Regions from separate parts of the Bradyrhizobium ferriligni genome, predicted to be linked through region 1. Evidence: riboswitches for the same ligand, from Rfam matches in the RefSeq annotation. Region 1 holds a riboswitch; each other region holds the start of a gene.
The links. A riboswitch is a leader RNA that binds a small molecule or an ion and turns the genes downstream of it on or off. The one in region 1 is predicted to bind cobalamin.

Region 1 (5,771 bases):
CTCGCGGCATTTCGATGTGCTGCTGCCGACCCATGAACAGGGCTTTCTGTTCGCCCGCGCCGCGGCGGGGCTGGCATCACGTTCCGGCCTCGCGCTGCCGGATTTCGCCAGCTATCGCGCCGTGCACAGCAAGGCCGGCTGCAGCCGCCTGCTCGACCGGCTCGGCCTGCCGCAGCCGCCGACCCGGATCGTGAACTCGGCCGAGGAACTGCGCGAGGCGGTGCGGTTTCCATCCGTGGTCAAGACGTCGGTCGGCACCGCCAGCCGCGGCGTCTGGTTCGTGCGCGACGCTGGTGATCTCAATCGCGCGCTCTACGACCTCGAGTCCGCGGACGATTTCGCCGGCGAGGTGCTGGCGCAGGATCTGATCACCGGCACGGTCGAGAAGGCGCAGTCGGTGTTCTGCCACGGCACGCTTGTCGGCTTCCATGCCTACCGCCAGATTGCGGCCGGTGTGGGCGGTGGCGAGGCGATCAAGGAGAGCGTGAGCAGGCCGGCGATCCGCGCCGGCCTCGAGACCATCGGCGCGCATCTTGGTTGGCACGGCGCGCTCTCGGTCGACGTCATCATGCCGCTCGACAGCGCAACGCCGCTGTTGATCGACTGCAACCCGCGGCTGGTCGAGCCGATGAACGCCTTTCAGTCGGGCGTCGATCTGGTCGACTTGCTGCTGCGTGTCTCGCGCGGCGAGACCCCGGCGCCGCTGCCCGAGGGCCGCGCCGGGGTGCGGACGCATCTGGCGATGCAGGCGCTGCTCGGCAGTGCGTCGCGCGATGGCACACGGCGTGACCTGATCCGGGAATGCGGCCGGATCGCCACGGGCGAAGGGCACTATCGGGGAAGCAGCGAAGAGCTGACGCCGGTGCGGCTCGACTGGCTCAGTGCCGTGCCGCTGGCGATGACCACGGCGTTGCTGCTGGCATCACCGCAGATCGCCTCATCGCTGGCGCGCGGCGGCTTTGGCGCGCATCTGCTCGATCGCGGCAGCATCAAGGCGATCGAGGGCGAGGAATTCGGTTAACTCCAACCCGTCGTCCCGGGCAAGCGAAGCGCGACCCGGGACCCATAACCACAGACATTAATTGTTGCGCAGCGTTGGGCCACAGGGTGCTTCAACAACTCAATCCTGTGGTAATGGGTCCCGGCTTTCGCCGGGACGACGTGGGGAATGAATTGTTGCGTTAACCCTACAATGGCTCGTCATCATTGCCGTAGCGGTCGAGCTTCGGCGTGGCGATGTCGCCGTCCTCGTAATAGTCATCGTCCTGCAGCGCTGCGGGCGGCGGAGGCTTCTTCGACTTGTCGTCGGTCTTGTCTTTGGTCTTGGCGCCGTCCTTGCTCGTCTTTCCGGCCTTGGCCATGCGTTTCCCCTGCACGGGTCAAATCAGCTGGCGGAATTCTACTCCAGTTTGCGGACGCTTGTAACGTGATGAGAGGGTACGGCGGGGTCAAACCTCGCCCCACTGGACAGCTCTAAAACGCCGCGCCGGCCTTTACCATGTAGGTGCGGCCGGGCAGCGGATAGGCCGAGAAGCGGCCCTCCGTGAACGTACTCGCGATGGCGTAGTCGTAGTAGAGCGCGTTGAACAGGTTGTTCACGCTCAGCGACCAGAAGAAGCGGTCATACTGCCCGCTCAGTTTGATGTCGGCGGTGGCGTTGCCGGGAATCCGGCTCTGGGTGTTGGCCTGGTCGTTGTCCATGATGCGCGCGCTCCAGGCCCGCACCGTGGCGTCGAACACCAGATAGTTCTGCCAGATATTCCAGGTGACGCCGAGATTGCCGGTGTAGCGCGACACCAGCGGCACGTCGTTGCCGACCCAGATGCCTTCGCGGAACACCGCGCGGGTGATCGCCATGCCGCCGCGCAGGGTGACGCTGTCGCTGACCTTGAGCGCCGCGCTGGTCTCCGAGCCATAGCGGCGGGTGGGGTCGAGGTTGGTGTTGAAGAACAGCACCGGGTTGAAGTGGATCTCGTTGTCGAGATCCATCAGATAGACGCTGGTCTGGACCTGGAAGCGGTTGGTCCTGACGCGAAAGCCGCCCTCGACGTCCTGCGAGGTCTGGGTCTTGAGCTGGAAGGTCTGCGGGATCGGGGCGAAGGTCAGCGGGTCGAATGACGGACCCGACGCGACGCGTTCGTCGACATCAGGCGTGCGGAATGCGCGTGCCGCGCGGCCGAACACCGAGAAGGTGTCGGTCAGGCGATGCTCGACGCCGACATGCAGCGCGTATTGCGTCTCGTTGCTGTCGAGCGGCGCAGCCTGCGCGTCGAACGCGAACGGCGCGCTCGGGTCGTAGCGATCGCGCGCCGAGACGCTGGTGTTCTGCACACGCGCGCCGTAGGAGAAGTCGGTCGTCGGCAGCACGCCGATCGTGTGCTGCCAGTACCCGGCCACGCTCTGCTGCTCGATATTGTAGATGTGGAACGGGTCGACGCCCTGATAGGCGCCGCGCGCCTCGCGGAAGGTCGAATCGTAATAGTCGATGCCGGTCAGGATCGTCGACGGCATCCCCAGCATCACATTCTTGACGCTGAGCCGCGGCGTGAGCGACCAGGTCTGCAGCGCGGCGTCATTGTAGGTCGAAGCGAAGCTGATGGTCGGCACCTTGCCGAAGAAGCCGCTCTGCGTCTCGCGCTGCCGCCAGCCGCCGTCGACGATCAGGTCGACGCCGTTGATCAGCGTCCTGGTGAAGCCGGCGGTGACGCTGGCGGTTTGCTGGTTGGCATAGTCGAAGGGCGTCGCGGCCCCGCGGCGATCGGTGAGCAGTTCGTTGACGCCGATCGACGGATCGACCAGCCGTCCGCCGGGTAGGCCGAGCCTCTGGTCGCTGCCGGTGACGGTGAGGAAGGCGGTGAGATCAGGCGTGGTGTAGTTGATGTTGCCGACGGCGTTGCGCTGGTCGAGCGCATTGTTGACGCGGTAGCCGTCGGACTTGATGCCGTTGCCGTAGAACGAGGTGGACCACGGTCCGGAATTGAGCGCAGCGGAGACCGCGGCCATGCGGGTGTTGAACGAGCCGTATCCGCCCTCGGCCCGCATCGTCGTCGGCGGGCCGCCGACACCGGTCTTGGTGATGATGTTGACCACGCCGCCCACCGCGTTGTCGCCGTAGAGCACCGCGCCGCTGTTGCCGCGCGTGATCTCGATGCGCTCGATGGAATCGAGCGGGATCGTGGTGAGGTCGAAGCCGGCCTTGTCGACGTCGTTGAGGCGGCGGCCGTTGAGCAGGAAGAGGGTGTTGTCGGTCGCGAATGCGCCGAAGCCGCGCAGGTCGACCGAGGTCTTGGCGCCATTCGGCCCGCCATAGGGGGTTTGCAACTGCACGCCCGGCACCTGCGCGAGGATCTCGGGCAACGACTGCACCGGCGAATGCGCGATGTCGTCGGCGGTGATCACGGCCGAGGAGGCGCCGACAATGCCGGCGAACTGGCGGCCGCTACCGCTGCCACCCGTTCCGGTGGCCACGCCGGTTCCTGTCGTGCCAGATCCGCTGCCGCTGCCCGTATTGTTACTCTGCGTGGTGCCCGGCGCCGGGCGGCGCGGCGCCGGCGCTTCGTCGGCGGCCGGCCTGGCGCGCGTGACGTTCTGGTCGCCCGGCTTGGTGACTTCGATCGCCGGCAGCTGATCGGGAGCGGGCGCCTGCTGCGCCCGCGCGGCGGGGACAAGGATAGCCGGCGCGATCACCGTCGACGCGAGCAGAAGCGCGCGGTGCCGCCGATCGAGAGGGAAGGAGAACATAAGCGAGGCCTCGGCAACGTCAGTGGCACGTCACCGCGAACCAGTCTCACCATCGTGCTCACGGCATCAGGTGAAGCTCATGCCTGTACTCCCCGACCGGCATCCTCGCGTGTGACCACGGCTGACGGCAGGTCTCCTGGCTCGCGGGTCGTTACCCTTCGTCGCCTTCCCAGGACCGAGATTCCCAGTGGCCTGTGACGAAGGATTCACCGCATACAGTTGCGGGGGCAGCCGCGGCGTTGGGGAAGTTTCCCCGCACCGCATTCCCTTTTCATCTCATGAAAGAACCGTCATGTTCATCTAGGGTTCGGCCGGGCAGCAAAGTCAATCCGGCGGAAGTCAGGCGACGGCCGGGCGGCCACGGTTTTTGTCGAGTGTCGCTTGTCTGCCACGGCGATCGCTGTAAGAGCATGGATTCAATGAGCGTGCAGGATTTTGCCTTGGCGGCCGAGGTCGCGGCGCGACGCCGGTGGGGCGCCACCGCGGCGCTGCTTGCCCTCGTGGTCCTGCTGCTGGTGATCTCGCTCGGCATCGGGCCGGTGCGGCTGTCGCCGCTTGCGGTGATCGAGGCGCTGTTCGGCGGCGGCAGCGATGTGGCGCAGGTGATCGTGCGCGAGATACGCCTGCCACGCACCATCCTGGCATTCGCGATCGGCGCTATTCTCGGGCTGTCAGGCGCGGCGCTGCAAGGGCTGCTGCGTAATCCGCTGGCCTCGCCGTCGCTGTTCGGCGCGCCGCAATCGGCGGCCTTCGGCGCAGTGCTGGTGATCGCGCTGGGCCTCGCCGATGTGCGCTCCTATGCGCTGCCGGTGGTGGCGATCGTCGCCGCCTTCGGCTCCGTGTTCGCGCTGCTTGCGATCGCCGGCCGCAATGCCGGGCTCTTGATCCTGATCCTCGCCGGGCTCGCGATCTCGAGCTTTGCGGGGGCGGCGACGGCGCTGGTGATGAATCTCTCGAGCAATCCGTTCGTGGTGTTGGAGATCGCGTTCTGGCTGCTCGGCTCGCTGGAGGACCGCAGCTTCCAGCACGTGGCGCTGGCACTGCCTTTCATCGTCGCGGGCGCCGCCATCCTGCTCAGCCAGGCGAGCGCCTTCCGCGCGCTGACGCTTGGCGAGGAGGCGGCGCAGAGCCTCGGCGTCGATGTCGGGCGGTTGCGGCTCCTCGTGATCACGGGCGTGGCGCTCGGCGTCGGCGGCGCGGTCGCGGTCACCGGCACGATCGGCTTCATCGGCCTCGTCGCGCCGCATCTGATGCGTCCGCTGATCGGTCACGATCCGGCACGGCTCTTGGTGCCGAGCGCGCTCACCGGTTCAGCGCTGCTGCTCGCGGCCGATATCGCGGTGCGTATCATCCCCTCGACCTCGGACATCAAGGTCGGCGTGCTGACCTCGATCATCGGCGTGCCGTTCTTCCTCTTTCTGATCATGCGCGAACGCCGCGCGCTCGGCGGAGGCGTGGCATGACGCTGCTCTCCGCCGCCGCTCTCAATGCCTCGCTCGGCAGCCGCAAGGTGCTGCACGATATCTCGCTGTCGCTGCCATCGGGCCATCTGGTCGCGCTGGTCGGGCCGAACGGCGCCGGCAAGACCACGCTGCTGCGTGCACTGGCCGGGCTGATTCCCTCCGACGGCGAGATCCGGATCGGCGGCGATCCGCTGGCGTCGCTGCCGCTGCGCGAGCGTGCGAAGCGCTTTGCCTATCTGCCGCAGGGGCACATGGTGCACTGGCCGCTGCCGGCGCGCGACATCGTCGCGCTCGGTCGCTACCCACACGGCGCGACCGATCCGGCGCGGCTGTCGCAGACGGATATTGAGGCGGTGCTGCGAGCGATGCAGGCGGTCGACGTCACTGAATTCAGCGATCGTCGCGTCACTGAACTCTCCGGCGGCGAGCGCAGCCGCGTCGCGTTGGCCCGGGTGCTCGCGGTGGAGGCGCCGGTGATCCTCGCCGACGAGCCGACCGCCTCGCTCGATCCGCGCCACCAGATCGACGTGATGCAGAAGCTGCGCAACGTCGCCGACACCGGCGTGC
Region 2 (5,771 bases), on a different contig from region 1:
ATTGAAGTTGGCCGGATCATGCAGAAAGTGAAGATTTGCGTCCCTTTCGCCATCTGTGACTTCACTGGCGATCAACGAGAGCGCCAAGGCACGCCAGCCCAACTCAATCGGCTTTGCATATGTCGACGCAAGTTTAATCGTCCCGTCGGTCGCGATCTTCCAAGTGATAGCGTACTGTTCGTCTGATCTATTGTCCGGGTGCCTGGTCCATGAAAAATAGACATACTCTGTTCGGTCAATTCCTTCGGCGACTCCCCATGATCGAGGCACAAAGTGAGCCACCTTCGAGACCATGGAGATGATTTGTTCTATAGTCTCACCATCTTGCGCTCGCCACGTTGACTTGACCCTTTCGACAAGCGCGTGGTCGTTGGCGCGAACATTGTTGCTCGTCGCCGCCAGCCCGGCCAGGCAGATCAGCGACCGACCGATACAGAACCAAAGCACGCGTCTTCCAGACATTTTCTTCATTGCTTCCGGCCCATCTGGTTATCATCCACACGTCAATTCCAAAGCGGGGACGTTCTCCTCAACGTGCTATGCGCGATCGCAAGAAGTTAGCGGCAACGTGACGCGGGCGCCTGCCGATGTCCCGCACGAGCAGGCGCCGTCCCTCGATGTCACGCGCCGCTAACTTCAGTGGTCAGCCAAAGCCTCAATTTGCAATGCTGGACCCGCCCAGGAGGAGAAGCCTGGACATGCCAAGGGCTTGCATTCTTCGTGCCAGGCAATAACCGGCAGTTCGCGCCAGATTTGTGCCGTCTTTGTCGACTTACCGACCTGCGCACGTTCTAATGTTACCATTCAGCCTATTCGCCACGACGTCCGAGAATGATTCTTATCACGCACTGAATCTTCGACAGTGCGGGCGAATGCCTTGCTGCCGGAGTCTTGACGACAATTGGGAGCAGGTATGCCGCCATCGATCCGTGTGATCCGGGGGCGTCGCCGCTACTACGAATGTCGAGGGCGCCCAAGCCTGTTGTGCTTGGCACTTTGCGGCCTACATCAACGCGGAGCCGCCCTTCAGCGGCGAGCGATTTGGAATCGACGTTAAGGAACTTCACGGATCAAGCAGGCGGACGAGACGTAGCATTCTCCGCTCGCGCGATGTTATGGGCCGTCGTCTACCTGCTCGTCATTGCAGTCAACATTAGAGGAACTGCGCTTCCACGCAGCCGTGTCGACCGGCAAGAGAAAAGTCTCAGGTCTTACTAGCTTCGGCTTGAATTACTCAACGCTTTCGAGAGCATCTGTCTGACGGGGTGGCTCATAAAAGGCCTTGCCATCCAGCCGAACAGACCGACAGTAAAGACGGCAGCAGCAAAGACGCCGAGGGCGCTCCAAACAGCAATTTTCATTGCGAGGCTCTCTTGTGGTTGTGGTGATTCAATGTGCTTGCTTTGGCCAGTATCACTAAAACATCAGCGTAACGCCTACCAGGATTGGCTGGTCGTACATCGACATGCTCGCTGAGCACGCTGCTGGATTTAGCGCATACCTCTTGCGCCTATTCGACACTGATCCATGGTTATTGGTGGAGAAGGGAGGAGGCATCGAAGCGTGCTCGATGAATCGTTCGAAAGCCGGGCCGCATGAAAACGTCCCGCTCGGCGTGGTACTGCCGCGTCGTCTCTTCAATAGATCTGACACGCCGCCCGACGCCACGCGCCTTCGAGATGGCCATTTCGATATCTTATGATTGGAGAGTGGCGTCCACGTCGCGATCAAGAGTGGCCTTGGAGCGTCGTTCGCGTAAGAGGCCGCAGCACCAATTTGAGAGGTTGACGGCCGAGTTCTCTTGCCGATAATCCAAGTCGTCGAGGTTCTCCGGTTTCCATTTGATCCGGAGCTAAGAGGGAAGCCGGTGCCAATGCCGGCGCTGCCCCCGCAACTGTGAGCGGCGAGCCACTGTCCAACAAAGTCACTGAAGCCCGCGCGGCTTCGGGAAGGCCGGACAGCAGCAATGACCCGCGAGCCAGGAGACCTGCCCCGACAATATGTTCATCCACGGGCGGGGTGTCCCGGTGGTGCGCCAAGCAGCCGTCGCTCGGGCGACTTCTCCTGCCTGCGTCCGCCACGGCCTTTGCCCCCAACACGGGGTTAGCGCTATGTCTCTTCTCTCACTTCCGGTTGCCACGCTCGGAACGCCGCGCATCGGTCCAAGGCGCGAGCTCAAATTTGCACTCGAAAGCTATTGGGCCGGAAGAACCAGCGAACAGCAGTTGCTCGAGGATGCGGCCGGCCTACGTGCCGCGAACTGGGCGCGCCAGAAGTCCCTCGGTGTCACCGTCATTCCGTCGAACGACTTCTCGCTGTACGATCAGGTGCTCGACACCAGTGTTATGGTCGGCGCCATCCCGGAAGTCTACGCCTCGAAAGCCGAGCCCGTTTCCCTCAAGACGTATTTCGCCATGGCACGCGGTTCACAATACGACAGCCGGGGTGCGAGTTGCGGCCACGGATCTCGCGGCGATGGCGCACCCGCGCAGGAGATGACCAAGTGGTTCGACACCAACTACCATTACATGGTCCCGGAATTTCACCGCGGACAGACTTTCAGGCTGTCCTCTCGCAAGCCTATCGAGGAGTATGAGGAAGCCAAGGCCATTGGCTTTCAGACTCGCCCTGTCCTGATCGGCCCGGTCACATTCCTAAAGCTAGGCAAGAGTGCTGATCCTGCGTTCCAGCCACTGTCACTATTGGATGACCTGCTACAGGTTTATATCGAGGTTCTGCAGGAATTGGCCAAACGTGGGGCAAATTGGGTTCAGTTCGACGAGCCCTGCCTGGTTCTTGATCTGGATGAGGAATCAAGAAAATCCTTGCTACATGCCTATGACCGGCTCGCCAAGGAAGGGCCGGCCATCAAGATCATGGTCGCCAGCTATTTCGGTGGCCTCGGCGACAATCTTCCCACCGCCTTGCGCCTGCCTGTCGCCGGGCTGCACGTCGACCTGGTTCGGTCGCCAGCGTTATTGGACCAGATCATAACCGCCAAGCGAAGTGATCTTGTCGTGTCACTCGGCGCGATAGACGGCCGCAATGTGTGGCGAACGAATTTGTCGGCACTGCGCCAGCGGCTCGATCCCGCTATCGCGAAGCTCAGCAAGGATCGCATACAAATCGCTCCCTCCTGTTCGCTGCTTCACGTGCCGGTCGATGTTGAACTCGAGACGGAGCTCGCTTCAGACGTCAAGAGTTGGCTTGCATTCTCGGTTCAGAAGATTCGCGAGCTTGCGACCTTGGCGCGGGCTCTTGCAGGCGATCAGAATGTTGCCGGCGCTCTTGCGGAATCGGAGCGCGCCACCACCAATCGTGGGACTTCGCCAAAGATCCAAGATGCCGGTGTCGCCGTCCGGATGAGAGCGATTAACCGGACCACGCGCCGGCGCGCCAGTCCATTTGCCAGTCGTGCCGAGATCCAGCGCAAGCGCTTCAAACTACCGGCGTTTCCTACCACGACGATCGGTTCGTTTCCGCAGACTGCGAAGGTCCGCAATGCCCGCGCAGCACACGCGCGAGGCGCGATGAGCGACGGACAATACGACGAGTTCCTCAAGGAAGAGACTGCCCGTGCCGTACGTTGGCAGGAGGACATTGGCCTGGACGTGCTCGTGCACGGCGAGTTTGAGCGCAATGACATGGTGCAGTACTTCGGCGAACAACTCGCCGGCTTCGCATTTACCAAAAACGGCTGGGTACAATCCTATGGTTCGCGCTGTGTCCGGCCGCCGATCTTGTTTGGCGATGTCTCACGGCCGAAACCGATCACCGTGGGGTGGTGGCGGTACGCGCAATCGCTAACCGAGAAGCCGATGAAGGCGATGTTGACCGGACCAGTGACGATCTTGAACTGGTCGTTTGTTCGCGATGATATTCCCCGAGGCGAGGTCTGTCGTCAAATTGCGCTCGCTATCCGAGACGAAGTCGGCGATCTCGAAAATGCTGGTGCGGCCATGATCCAGATCGACGAGGCTGCACTGCGCGAAGGATTGCCGCCGCGTCGATCGGAGTGGACGGCTTATCTCGAGTGGGCCGGGGATTGCTTCCGCATCTGCTCATCGGGCGTCGCCGATCAAACCCAGATCCATACCCACATGTGCTACTCGGAATTCAACGACATCATCGATGCGATTGCTGCAATGGACGCGGACGTCATCTCGATCGAGACTTCGCGCTCGAAGATGGAACTGCTCGACGCGTTCCGGAACTACAAATATCCGAATCAAATCGGGCCGGGCGTGTACGATATCCATTCTCCGCGCGTGCCCGAGTCGAGCGAGATGAAAGAGCTCGTGGCTTTAGCTCGAAAGCGGCTGCAGGATTCGCAACTCTGGGTCAATCCGGACTGCGGCCTGAAGACGCGCAAATGGGAGGAGGTTCGCCCCGCGCTGGTCAACATGGTCTCCGCGGCCCGCGAACTACGCGCCGCATCGGCTCCAGCCGACCGTTGATCTGGGACTGGTCTTGGTCGAGAATTCGACCGCCTGTCAACGATTTGCGGGCTCGATAATCGTGAGAGATCCTGGTGAAAAAAGGCCCGGCCGCCTTTAGCGGCCGGGCGGAAGTATGTCCGGGAGGAGCGACGCTGCTAGGCAACGTGCCGACCTCCATCAGCGGAAGGAGGACAGCCGATGGTCCGATTACGGCGAGGACATCCGCCGAAATCTGACCCTAGTTGAGGCGCAAGTTCAGCGTAGCTCAATCATGCCCTGATATGCGGCCCATATACCTGGGATTAGAAAGTCGTTCGTGAAGAACGTTTCTGAGCACCGTTTACGCGAGGCGTTGCGATAGACGGCGACAGCGTGTCCAGAGCAGGACGCGTAAAAGTTCCGTGAACCAGTGGCGGTAAGTTGTAGCCGGCGGCGGCGAGCACGGCGTTGATGCGGTCGCCATCGCGGCCCTTGAGATGGTTGCGGCGCATTCGGTGGTCGTCCTTGAGATGGCCGATCACAGGCTCGACGGCGGCGCGGCGCTGCATCTCGCGGCGGATGGCGTTGGTGACGCGGCGAACCTGGCCGCTGATCCAGACCTTGAACCGGTTTGGATAGTTGTGGCCGCGATAGCCCTTATCGCCGTGGATGCGGCGCGCTGGACCCCTGTGAGCTTTTCGAGATCGGCGATGACGGGACCGAGCGTGTGGCCGTCATAGGGATTGCCGTGCAGGGCCTTGGCATGCAGCACGAACTGCCCGCCTTTGGGCGCTGTGGCAGGCGTGGCAATCGAGACTTTGCAGCCAAACTCGTAAGGTGCCCGGGCCGTGCCTTTGCCGATGCACTCCACCTCGGGGGCGTGCAACGAGTAGACCTTGGGACCGCGCTGACGCTGCTCTTGATGGCGAACCCGGCGGGCGAGATCGAGCCGCGGACCAAAGCGATCCTCGCGCGCAGGGTCGCCCTCGATCTTGCGTCTGATGTCACGGATGATGCGGCCAAGCCGGGTGCGCAGGAATTTGAGTTCTCGCCGGGCGCGCTTGAACTGGTGGGCATGCGTGTAGCGTCCCACCATGACGGCGGCGCGCTTGACCACGCGCAGATAGCTCTGGCGCAGTTCGATACCCTCGCGTTTGGCCAAATCGACCAGCTTCTCGATCGCCCGGTGCATGAGCCGCGCATCGCTCGGATGCGCGATCGCCTTGTCCCGGACGGTGGTGTCCACAACGACCCGCTCGAGATCTTTGGTCTCGATCGCCCCAGTTCGATGCGCCACCGAGAGGCTTTCTTGCAACAGCGCGGCGATCTGCTCCTCACCCAGCCGCTGGCGCC
Region 3 (5,771 bases), on a different contig from region 1:
GCGCCGGGTTTCATCGACCTGCACGCGCATGGCCAGACCATTCCGGCCGACCGCATGCAGGCCTTCGACGGGGTGACGACCTCGCTCGACCTCGAGGCCGGCGTGCTGCCGGTCGCGTCCTGGTACAAGCGCCAGGCCGAGAAGGGCAGGGTGCTGAACTACGGCGCCGCCGCCAACTGGGCCTTCGCGCGCATCGGTGCGATGACCGGTTCGAATTCGGAAAGCTCGCTGGAATCGTTTGGCGCCGCGATGCGCGATCGCCGCTGGATCGAAAACGTCGCGACCGAAGGCGAGGTCGGCGGCATCCTCGACCGCCTCGCGATCGGCCTGAACGAGGGCGGTATCGGCATCGGCATTCTCAACGCCTATGCGCCGGGCGCCGGCGTGCAGGAATTGACCGCGGTGTGCCAGCTCGCGGCCACGCATGCGGTGCCGACCTTCACCCACGTCGCCTACATGTCGCGGATCGATCCCGAGAGCGCGGCCGAGGCCTATATCCGCCTGATCGGGTATGCCGGCGCCACCGGCGCGCATATGCACATCTGTCATTTCAACTCGTCGAGCAAGACGGATATCGAACGCTGTGTTGCGCTGATCGCGAAAGCGCAGGCGCAGGGCCTGCCGATCACGGTGGAGGCCTATCCCTACGGAACCGGCTCGACCGTGCTGGCGGCGACCTTCTTCAGCGATCCGAAGTTCGAGGAGCGCAACGGCCTCGGTTATGATTCGGTGCAGCGCGTGACCGATGGTCACCGTTTCGGCAGCCGCGAGGAGTTGCTGGCGGCACAGGCCGAAGAGCCCTCGACCTTGGTGCTGTGGCACGTGCTCGACATCGAGAACAACGCGCATCATCGCGATCTGCTCGACATGGCGGTGCTGTATCCGGGCGGCGCGATCGCCTCCGATGCGATGCCGTGGACGCTGTCGGACGGCCGCCCCTACACCGGCGACGCCTGGCCGCTGCCCGACGATGCCACCTCGCATCCGCGTTCGGCGGGCTGTTTCACCCGCTTCATCCGCGAATGGGTGCGCGAGCGCAAGAAAGTGTCGCTGCTCGAGGGCATCCGCAAATGCGCGCTGATCCCGGCCGAGATCCTGTCGGCGAGCACGCCGGCGATGCGGGCCAAGGGCAGGCTGCAGGTCGGCGCCGACGCCGATGTCGTGGTCTTCGACTTCGAGACGCTGAGCGATCGCGCGACCTTCTCCGCGATGAATCGTCCGGCGGAGGGCGTGCGGCATCTCGTGGTCAGCGGCCAGCCGCTGATCAGCGATGGTGTGCTCGATGTCGCGGCGCGTCCCGGCCGGCCGGTGCGCCGGCCCGTCGCCGGGGGCTGAGGTGCCGGTCCCGATCCTGCTGGTCGCGGGCTTCCTCGGGGCGGGCAAGACCACGGTCGTCAACCATCTGCTGGCGCATGCGCAAGGGCGGCGCATCGCCGCCGTGGTCAACGATTTCGGTGCGATCAATATCGACGCGGAGCTGATCGCGGGCGCCAGCGACGGCGTGGTCAGCCTGAGCAACGGCTGCATCTGCTGCACGCTGGAGGGTGACCTGCTGCGCACCCTCGCCACGCTGCTGCGGCGTGATCCGCGTCCCGAATTCATCGTGATCGAGACCAGCGGGATCGCCGATCCCGCCGACATCGTGCGCAACCTGATGGATCCCGTGATCTGGAAGGAGGCGCCGCTGGAGACCGTGCTGTGCGTGGTCGATGCAACGCAGCCTGCGGCGATGCTGAACGATGCGCTGCTGCGCTCGCAGCTGCGGGCGGCGGACGTGGTGGCGCTGAGCAAGGTCGATCTGGCCGATGCCGCCGCGTGCGCCGCGATCCGCGACGCGTTGCGCGCGATTCGTCCCGCGGCCGTGGTGGTTGATGCGTTGCATGGCGAGGTGCCGGCCGCGCTGCTGTTTCCGGCGGATCTCGATCATGTGCCGGCGCCGCGCGAGACCGCGCCGCGACGGCCGGTGTCCGATCGCTTCGAGACGCTGAGCTGGACCTCGGAGCGGCCCGTCGTGCTGCTGCGCCTGCAGCAGGCGATCGGCAGACTGGCGCCGAAGCTGGCGCGGGCGAAGGGATTGTTCGAGACGGTGGAGCAGCCCGGGCGGCTGACGGTGTTTCAACTCGCCGGCGGCCGCGCGACCTTGGCTGCGGGCGGCGTGCCGTCGCCCGGCGTGCCGCGCACGCGCATCGTGTTCATCGCCGAGATGGGTGCGCTCTCGCGAGCGGAGATTGATGAGGTGATGGAGGGATGCGTCGAGTGATCCGTCACCCTGAGGAGCGCGTAGCGCGTCTCGAAGGGTCGACGGCCCGGCTGGTGGCCGTCGATCCTTCGAGACGCCGCTTCGCGGCTCCTCAGGATGACGGGTCTAGGAAGTCTCTGCGTCAGCCATGACATCGCTGTGTCATCGCCGCAGCACCATCCCGCAAAGCATGTGTGCGACAATCGCATCGAATTGACAGCCCTGCCGCCACCACCTATCGTTTTTGCCGACGGTTCCCTTCGGGGATCAAAAGGGAATGCGGTGCGAGGGTAACCCCAATGCCGCAGCTGTCCCCGCAACTGTAAACGGCGAGCCTTTCGTCAATTTGCCACTGGGCTATCAGGCCCGGGAAGGCGTCGACAGGCGATGACCCGTGAGCCAGGAGACCTGCCGTCAGTCGTGGTCACACGCGAGCACATCGGGCGGGGGCGTCCTGGTGGGATCGGAGCACTGCCTTGTGGGCAATGCGCCAGTCCGCGTTCGCGGTGACGTGCCACGTTACCGCGAGTCCTTTCATGTCTCCGTCCTCTCCCGTTGCGCGCAAATGGCGCCTCGGTCTTCTCTGCTCCCTGTCATCGCTGCTGCTGCCGGCCGAAGGCTCGGCACAAACACCTCCTCCAACCAGGCTCGATCCGATCGAGGTCGCGCCTTTCGCTGCGGCAAAGCCGAAGCCTGCGGTGCGCAGCCGTGACGTGGCCGCCGCGGCGCGGCCGCGGCCAAGGCCCGCGACGGCCGCACCAGCCAGCAACACGCCGCGCGCCGCGGCGTCAGGCGCTTCGGGATCGGCATCGCCGACGCTCAACGCCACCACGCAGGGCGGCACCGGCAGCCGGCTCAATCTGACGCCGCTGCAGACGCCCGCCAGCGTCGAGATCATCACGGCGCAGACCATCGCCGAACGCGGCCAGCATAATGTGCTCGATGCCGTCACCCAGGACGCGGCCGGCTTCATCGCAACGCCGGCGCCCGGCAATGGCGGCCTGTCGTTCAGCACCCGCGGCTTTTCCGGCAGCAACTCGGTGATGACGCTGTATGACGGCACGCGTTTCTATATCGGCTCCGGCACGCTGACGTTCCCCTACGACACCTGGTCGACGCAGCGCATCGAGGTGCTGCGCGGGCCGGCCTCGGTGCTATACGGCGAGGGCGCGATCGGCGGCGTCATCAACGTGATTCCGAAGAAACCCCTCAATACGCCTTATAACGAGGCCGAGGTCTCGCTCGACAGCAACATGACGCGGCGGCTCTCGGTGGACAGCACCGGTCCGATCAATCCCAATGTGTCGTACCGCGTCAACGCCACCGGCAACATGTCGGACGGCTGGGTCGATCGCGACAAGACCTCGAATGCGGTGGTCTCCGCCGCCGTGCGGGTGCAGGCGTCGGACAATCTCGCCTTCACGCTGTCGGAGGATTACGGCGACCGCAGTCCGTCGCGTTATTTTGGTACGCCGCTGATCAACGGCTCGATCCAGGACGCGCTGCGCTTCAAGAACTACAACGCATCGGACAGCGCGATCCGCTATCAGGACAGCTGGACCCGGTTCAAGACCGAGTGGGATGTCGCCGACGGCATCAAGGTCAACAACACGCTGTATTACCTGACCAGCGAGCGGCACTGGCGCGACATCGAGAACTACACCTGGAATCCGAAGACCCAGCTGATCGATCGCACGAGCTATATCGAGATCTTCCACGACCAGAAGCAGCTCGGCAACCGGATGGATACGACCGTCAGCGGTCACGTATTCGGACTTGCGAACCAGGTCGTCGCCGGGTTCGACGTCAACCGGATCGACTTCACCCATATCAACAACTCGCCCTATGGCGGCGCGTCGTCGGTCAATCCCTACGTGTTCGATCCGGGATCGTTCTTCGCGACGACGACGGCGACCACGCCGGGCTTCAACGCGATCGTCAATCAATACGCGCTGTTCGCCGAGGATCGGCTCTCGCTGACCGATCAATTGTCGCTCGTCACCGGGGTCAGGTATGACCGCCCCGAGGTCGACCGCACCGACTACAAGACGCCGGCAAACAGTTTTGAGACGACGCTATCGGGCACGAGCTGGCGCGCCGGCCTCGTTTACGAGCCGATCAAGAACCTCGCGTTCTACGGTCAGTATGCGGTCGGCGTCGATCCGGTCAGCAATCTGATCTCGCTGTCGACGACGCAAAAAACCTTCCAGCTTGCGACCGGCAAGCAGACCGAGATCGGGGTCAAGCAGGCGTTCTGGGACGGCCGCGGCGAGTGGACGCTGGCCGCCTACGAGATCGTCAAGACCGGGCTCACGATTCCCGATCCCGGCAATCCCACCGGCGGCCTGGCTTTGCAGATCGGCCAGCAATCATCGCGCGGGGTCGAAGGATCGATCGGGTTCGCGCTGAGCGACGGCTGGCGCGTCGACGCCAATCTTGCGCTGCTGCGCGCCAGATACGACAACAACAGCCAGGTGGTCGGTGGCAAGATCGTCAGCTTCAACGGCAATGTCCCGGTTAACGTGCCGCAGCAGGTCTCGAACGTCTGGCTGACGTGGGATTTCGCGCCCAACTGGTCGGTCTATGGCGGCGTGCAGATCGTCGGTGCGATGTACTCCGATCTCGCCAACACCCAGCTGCGGCCGGGCTACAACGTGGTCAATGGCGGCGTCAAGTGGAAGCCGGATGACCGAACCACGGTCGCGTTCCGCCTCTACAATCTGTTCGACAAGGTCTACGCGGTGACCTCGAACGGCACGGGGCAGTGGCTGCTCGGCATGCCGCGCACGGCCGAATTGTCCGTCAACGTGAAGTTCTGACCATGCGCAACGCTGTGATCCGGCGCGGGCGGCGGTGGCTCTATATCGTCCATCGCTGGATCGGCATTGCGACGTGTCTCCTGTTCGCGATGTGGTTCATCACCGGCCTCGTCATGATGTACGTGGCCTTTCCGCGCCTCACCGACAGCGAGCGCCTCGCCGCGCTCCCTGTCATTCCTTGGAATAAGGTGCAGCTCGCACCCGATCGCGCGATGGCGATCGCGGACGTGGAGCGTTATCCGCGTGACTTGCGGCTCGCGATGATGGGCGACACGCCCGTCTATCGCGTCACCGGGTGGAAGGGAGGGACGATCACGATTTCGGCGACCGATGGCAGCGTGATCGACCGCATCACGCCGGACCAGGCGCTGGCCATCGCACGCCATCATCCGCGCGCGGTGCAACCCCAACTGCTCGACACCGTGACGCGCGACCAATGGTCGGTCACGGCGCGCTTCGATCCGTTGCGGCCGCTCTATCTGATCGGCCTCGGCGACCCTGATGGCACCGAGCTCTATGTCTCATCGCGCAGCGGCGAGATCGCGCTCGACACCACGCGTCCCGAGCGCATCTGGAACTGGCTTGGTTCGATCCCGCACTGGATCTATCCGACCGTGTTGCGCAAGGAGGGCCCGCTGTGGCGGGATGTGGTGCTGTGGATCTCGGGGGTCTGTCTTGTCGTCGCGGTCACCGGCTTCTGGATCGGCATTTTG
Region 4 (5,771 bases), on a different contig from region 1:
ACTAGGCGTAGGCACCTGCAGCTTGCGTGCGCTCGGATTCAATCCGTGCCTTGAGGTTATTCAGATAGTCCTCCACGTAGGACTGGGCCATCGACACCGGCAGGTTGATGCCGGCCGTCGCCGCTTCTTGAATTGCATGCTTCACCAAGCCTTCTCGAATCGCTATCTTGACCTCGGGGCCGGCGATGCAGCCCACGGCCTGCGCCGCAAGACTGAGCCCGGCTTCCTCCAGCGCCTTCTTTATGTTGCCGCCGCTGATCGCGGTGTGCAGAAGATTTGCAGCTTGCGCTTCGGCCTCGATCACCATTGAAGCAAGATCGGCCAGTTCGCCCAGCCCTGGAATGAAGCCGAGTACACCAACGGCCGTCGCTGTCCAGTCGAGTACCTTCGAGCCTACCTTGAGCACGTCATTAAGTGCGTGCATGAGGGCGCCACCGTTCTTCTTGGGAGACTTGATGTCGGGCTGGTCTGCCACGCCAATCATCATGTCCGCGGTGGCCTCCTGTTCGGCCGGCGTTTGAGCGGCATGCGTTTTCAATTGCGGAGCGGCGCGGTTCGCACCAGACATGTTGTTGAAGAACTGGTTGAAATCGTTTCTGCTGATGTTTCCGGAATCAACCGTATGGCCGCCGCCGAAGTCAAAAAACTTGTGGTGGGTTTTGTAGCCAGTAATCGCGTTGTTCATCAACCCGAACAGCACAGGATCCGAGAGCAGCTGGGAAGCCGCGCTTCGTACCTCGGGGGAAAGGCTCTTGTCGTCCACCATACTCACGAGCTTTTCCCGGGTCAGATCGCCATTTCCAAAGAAAACGTCCTGGTTCTTGTTGATCGTGTTTAGTGTGCCCAGTTCGTCTCGAGTGAGACTCATCGATGACGAAGCGACCTGCAGGAAGTCCTCTTTGTGGACCTGATCTATCGAGCCGCCGTACAACTGCTTCCATTGATTCGGGTGGTCGAGAAAATATTGAGCCGCCGCGAGGACCTGTGGGGGGCATTTGCCAATGTCGGCGTTGCCGTCCACGATGTGCCTGAAATCCGCAAGGCTCAAGTTCTTGGGCAGGTTATCGGAATATCGGTAGAGTTCGCGCAAGGCATCGGTCAGGTTCATGACCGATGGCTCACCGTTCCCGGTACCGTCGGATGGGATGTAGTTCTGCTCGTAGGTCCGCGCCCGCTGCTCCTGGAACGCGGCAACTTGAGGGTGATGGTCGGAAAAGTCGCAGAGATCGCCCGCTTTGATCCTGCCGCCACAGCGGCCGTCGCCTTGCGAACCGATCGCATAGAAGAGCTCCGGGTCCTGTTGCAGTGCCTCGATCGCCGCCTTTAGATCCGGCGGTGTCGAGGGATCGTCGGCCAAATCTCCCAGAGACTTCCAATCAAGCGGGCATTTGTCCTTGTGGCGGTTCAGCACAGAGACAATCTGCAGTTCCGCATTAGTCAGCGTGCCACCGTTCCAGGTGATCCTTGAGCTTTGTACGGGCGCTTCCGCAATGATCGGGCTGCCGGCAGCACAGGACGGCTGTGGGTCATCCTGATATGCATCCAAGGCTGCCCTTATCTCTGGTGGCAGGATATTCCGCGCCTCCTGCGTGAGTTCCTCCGTCAGTTGCTTGGTTGATTCTGTGGGGGCCGGCTCCTGCGGTGCTGAATGATCGCTGGTCGTGTCTTTCGACGAGAGGCTGGCCAGCATCGCCTGAAAGCTGGAAAAGTCCTGCGCCGAAGAGGGCGGGGCGGGCATTCCGGAGAAAGCCACAGTTGAGTTGGCGGTTGGCGATAGGTCGACTGACATTACACGTCCTCCGATATAAGAGTGCACCACAAGACGGTCACCAGCGCGGCCCGAGATCGCGACGAACAAGGAGTGTTGATCGGCAGAGTTCAACAGGTCCTACCACTTGCGTCCTGTTGCTCAGTGCGCCTTCAGCGCTCAGTTCCGCGACTATCCATGGGAACACCGCCGTCTAGATATTCACGCCGTATGATAAAACGGACAACCTTTCGAGAAGCTGACGGCGCTCAGATGATTTCAAGGCGATTGATGAAATAGCCTTGCAAGCAAGGAGCCTGGACGTATTTCAATGCCGGTGCCAGCTTCGTTTGGTTGCGTTCACCTGGCCTGGTGCCATGTCAGCGAGTTAAGCTCCTGATCCAGAACCGTGTAACTGTAAGGCATCGATGGCAGCGTCAGCGGCGCGTCGAGCGTCCTGACGACGTCAGGCAGGTGAAAACAGTAACACATAGCACTTTCTTCAAGATGACAGTCTCCGAGATCGGATGAGTATGCCTGCTATTTTTCACAACAGGATCGACACCAAAATTCGTCCCAAATTTAGAGGCCGATGCTTCTTCCTAAATGGAAGCCAGCCGCGATCATCAGGTAACGAACGCTCGTCAGCTTTCGGTCAGCTCGCTTCTCTAAAGAGTTGGCCCATTCGCGCTCACGAACGCTGCCAATCTTATCACGCGACAGAAACGGTTCTTCTCATGTTGCCTGCCGTTATGCGCAAACTTAACGGAAACTAGAAAGGCAGCCCAACGGCTTCTCCAATCATCTGCAGCGGAAGTGACAGGGCGATAGAGTGGTCCGGGCGGTCGGTATGTTTTTGCCTTCTCAATCTAGATCTCTCCAGTTGACGAATCCCGGCGAGTAGTGCCTATCTCTAGCTAGTCACGGTCTTCCGCTCCCCACACCTTGTAGGTCGGAAGCTAAGAGGGAACCCGGTGCGCCAACACGGCAACTCCGGGGCTGCCCCCGCAACTGTAAGCGGCGAGCGGTTGTCATCATGGTCACTGGCGCGACACAGCGCCGGGAAGGCCGACGGCCGCAGTGACCCGCGAGCCAGGAGACCTGCCGCGACCGAACGAAAGTCCTCGGGCGGGGTGCCCCGGTGGGTCGCTTGCAGCCGGGGACATTTGCCCGGATTCCTCGCAAGTCGTCCGCGCGGCCCACGCCTAACATCGCGGGGTTGCCGATGTCGCCGTCTTACAATTTCGATCAGCAGGGTCATCTCATTGAGCCGTCGCATGTGCGGCCGCGCCCAGCGCAGGCAAGGCCTAACCCGCCTGAGTTGTGTCGTGTGTTGCCGTCGCCGGCTCCGCTGCCGCGCCCCCTTGCGCCATCGCCAAGGCCGGCCGATCTCAAGCTCGATCGGACGCGCGACGACCTGTTGACGCCGTTCGGCAAGCTGACGGTGACCGACCGTTATCTGCTCGCCGGCGAATTGCTCCAGGACATGTTCGCGCGGGTGTCTTGCGCCTTCGCGGATGATGTTGCGCATGCCCAACGTCTCTATGATGCGATGTCTCGGCTGTGGTTCATGCCGGCCACACCGGTGCTGTCCAACGGCGGCACCACGCGCGGTCTGCCGATCTCATGCTTCCTTAACTCGGTGTCGGACTCGCTCGAAGGCATCGTCGGCACCTGGAACGAGAATGTCTGGCTTGCCTCTAACGGCGGCGGCATCGGCACTTACTGGGGCAACGTTCGCTCGATCGGCGAGAAGGTGAAGGGCGGCGTTACCTCAGGTATCATCCCGTTCATCCACGTCATGGACGGCCTGGCATTGGCGATCAGCCAGGGCTCGTTGCGGCGCGGCTCTGCGGCGGTCTATCTCGATATCCACCATCCCGAGATCGAGGAGTTTCTCGAGATCCGCAAGGCGTCCGGCGACTTCAACCGCAAGAGTCTCAACCTGCACCACGGGATCAACGTTACCGACGCGTTCATGCGTGCCGTGGGCGCCGGCACCGCGTTCGCTCTGCGCAGCCCGAAGACCAACGATGTCATCCGCGAGATCGACGCCCGCCAGCTGTGGCAACGCATCCTGGAGAACCGGCTGCAGACCGGCGAGCCTTATCTGTTGTTTATCGACACCGTGAACCGATCGCTCCCCAAGCACCAGCGCGAGCTCGGCCTCAAGGTCTCTACCTCCAACCTGTGCAGCGAAATTACCCTGCCGACCGGCATCGATCATCGCGACGAGGACCGCACCGCGGTGTGCTGCCTGTCGTCGCTCAACCTCGAGACCTGGGACCAGTGGAATGAGAAGCCAGGCTTCATCGAGGACGTCATGCGCTTCCTCGACAACGTGCTGACCCACTTCATCACGGTGGCGCCGGACGGCATGAAGCGTGCCCGCTACGCCGCCTTGCGTGAGCGCTCCGTCGGCCTCGGCGTCATGGGCTTCCATTCGTTCCTGCAGGCCAAGGGCATTCCGATGGAAAGTGTCGTGGCCAAGTCGTTCAATCTGAACATGTTCCGGAAAATCCGTCGCGATGCCGACGCGGCATCCGTGACGCTCGCGCGCGAGCGTGGGCCGTGCCCGGATGCACTGGAACGCGGTGTGATGGCGCGCTTCAGCCATAAGATCGCGATCGCGCCAACCGCCTCGATCAGCATCATCTGCGGCGGGACCAGCGCTTGCGTCGAGCCGATCCCGGCCAACATCTACACCCATAAGACCTTGTCCGGTGCCATCTCGGTGCGTAATCCGCATCTCGCCAAGCTGCTGGCCGCCAAGGGCGTAGATACTTCGGCGACCTGGCAGTCGATCATCGCGCACGAGGGTTCGGTCGCCCATCTCGACATCCTGTCGGAGCACGAGAAAGCGGTCTTTCGTACCGCCTTCGAAATCGACCAGCGCTGGATCGTCGAGCTTGCCGCCGACCGCGCCGCGTTCATTTGCCAGAGCCAGTCGATTAACCTCTATCTACCGGCTGACGTCGATAAGTGGGACCTTCACATGCTGCATTGGACGGCATGGAAGCGCGGGGTGAAGAGCCTCTACTACTGCCGTTCAAAATCGATCTCGCGGGCGGCGTTCGCCGGCGACATCGCTGACGGCGACAAAGCGGCGCCGCCGCAGCCGCGCGCTGACTATGAGGAGTGCCTCGCATGTCAGTGATCGATCTCTCATCCGTCGATCCACGCACACTGATCGGCAAACGGTGCGTCGGCCTCCTCGATTCGACCGGCAGCTATGACGTCGATCGCTATGCCTGGGCTTACGAGTTCTGGAAGCGCCAGCAGCAGACCCATTGGATGGGCGAGGAGGTGCCGCTTGGTGCCGACCTCAAAGATTGGGCGTCGGACCGCGTTACCGACAGCGAGCGCGCGCTGCTCACTCAGATCTTCCGTTTCTTCACTCAATCGGACATCGAAGTCGGCGATAACTATCTTAAGCGCTACATCCCGATCTTCCAGCCGCTCACCGTCCAGATGATGATGGCGGCCTTCACCAATATGGAGACGGTCCACATCGACGCCTATGCGCTGCTGCTCAAAACGCTCGGCATGCCCAAGACCGAGTTCGAGGCATTTCGCGGCTATTCCGAGATGCGTGCCAAGGCGGACTACATGCACGAGTTCGGCGTTGACACAGTTGCCGATGTCGCCAGGACCTTGGCGATGTTCGGCGCCTTCACCGAAGGCATGGCGTTGTTCGCGAGCTTCGCGATGCTGCTCAATTTCCCCCGCCACAACAAGATGAACGGCATGGGACAGATCGTAAGCTGGTCGGTTCGCGACGAGAGCCTGCATTGTGAGGGCATTATCAAGCTGTTTCACGAATGGAACCGCGAAACCGGCGCGGTGACGCGCTCCGTCCGTGACGATATCGTCGACGTCGCCAAAACCATGGTGAAGCTGGAGGAGAATTTCGTCGACCTCGCCTTCGGCCTCGGCAAGATCGAGGGCATGAGACCTGAGCAGATCCACACTTACGTCCGCTATGTCGCCGACTGGCGACTGACCCAGTTGCGGATTGCCCCGG

Region 2: it holds a riboswitch for cobalamin, as region 1 does, so the genes downstream of both, metE (5-methyltetrahydropteroyltriglutamate--homocysteine S-methyltransferase) here and AC1VNY_RS30420 (TonB-dependent receptor) in region 1, are expected to answer to the same signal.
Region 3: it holds a riboswitch for cobalamin, as region 1 does, so the genes downstream of both, AC1VNY_RS09795 (TonB-dependent receptor) here and AC1VNY_RS30420 (TonB-dependent receptor) in region 1, are expected to answer to the same signal.
Region 4: it holds a riboswitch for cobalamin, as region 1 does, so the genes downstream of both, AC1VNY_RS17180 (ribonucleoside-diphosphate reductase subunit alpha) here and AC1VNY_RS30420 (TonB-dependent receptor) in region 1, are expected to answer to the same signal.

What each region holds. Positions count from the first base shown of each region.
Region 1 is NZ_JBXEJO010000061.1:332-6,102, reverse strand. It holds gene AC1VNY_RS30430 (hypothetical protein) at 1-1,021, shown strand, start outside; gene AC1VNY_RS30425 (hypothetical protein) at 1,188-1,361, opposite strand; gene AC1VNY_RS30420 (TonB-dependent receptor) at 1,474-3,741, opposite strand; cobalamin riboswitch at 3,851-4,048, opposite strand; gene AC1VNY_RS30415 (FecCD family ABC transporter permease) at 4,161-5,204, shown strand; gene AC1VNY_RS30410 (ABC transporter ATP-binding protein) at 5,201-5,771, shown strand, end outside.
Region 2 is NZ_JBXEJO010000021.1:14,492-20,262, forward strand. It holds gene AC1VNY_RS14525 (nodulate formation efficiency C protein) at 1-471, opposite strand, end outside; cobalamin riboswitch at 1,807-2,009, shown strand; gene metE (5-methyltetrahydropteroyltriglutamate--homocysteine S-methyltransferase) at 2,112-4,457, shown strand; gene AC1VNY_RS14535 (transposase) at 4,742-4,987, opposite strand; gene AC1VNY_RS14540 (IS5 family transposase) at 4,957-5,771, opposite strand, start outside.
Region 3 is NZ_JBXEJO010000013.1:8,581-14,351, forward strand. It holds gene AC1VNY_RS09785 (amidohydrolase family protein) at 1-1,335, shown strand, start outside; gene AC1VNY_RS09790 (CobW family GTP-binding protein) at 1,337-2,260, shown strand; cobalamin riboswitch at 2,474-2,669, shown strand; gene AC1VNY_RS09795 (TonB-dependent receptor) at 2,776-5,058, shown strand; gene AC1VNY_RS09800 (PepSY domain-containing protein) at 5,061-5,771, shown strand, end outside.
Region 4 is NZ_JBXEJO010000026.1:33,339-39,109, reverse strand. It holds gene AC1VNY_RS17185 (HrpF/NolX family T3SS translocon protein) at 2-1,789, opposite strand; cobalamin riboswitch at 2,655-2,870, shown strand; gene AC1VNY_RS17180 (ribonucleoside-diphosphate reductase subunit alpha) at 3,078-4,904, shown strand; gene AC1VNY_RS17175 (ribonucleotide-diphosphate reductase subunit beta) at 4,895-5,771, shown strand, end outside.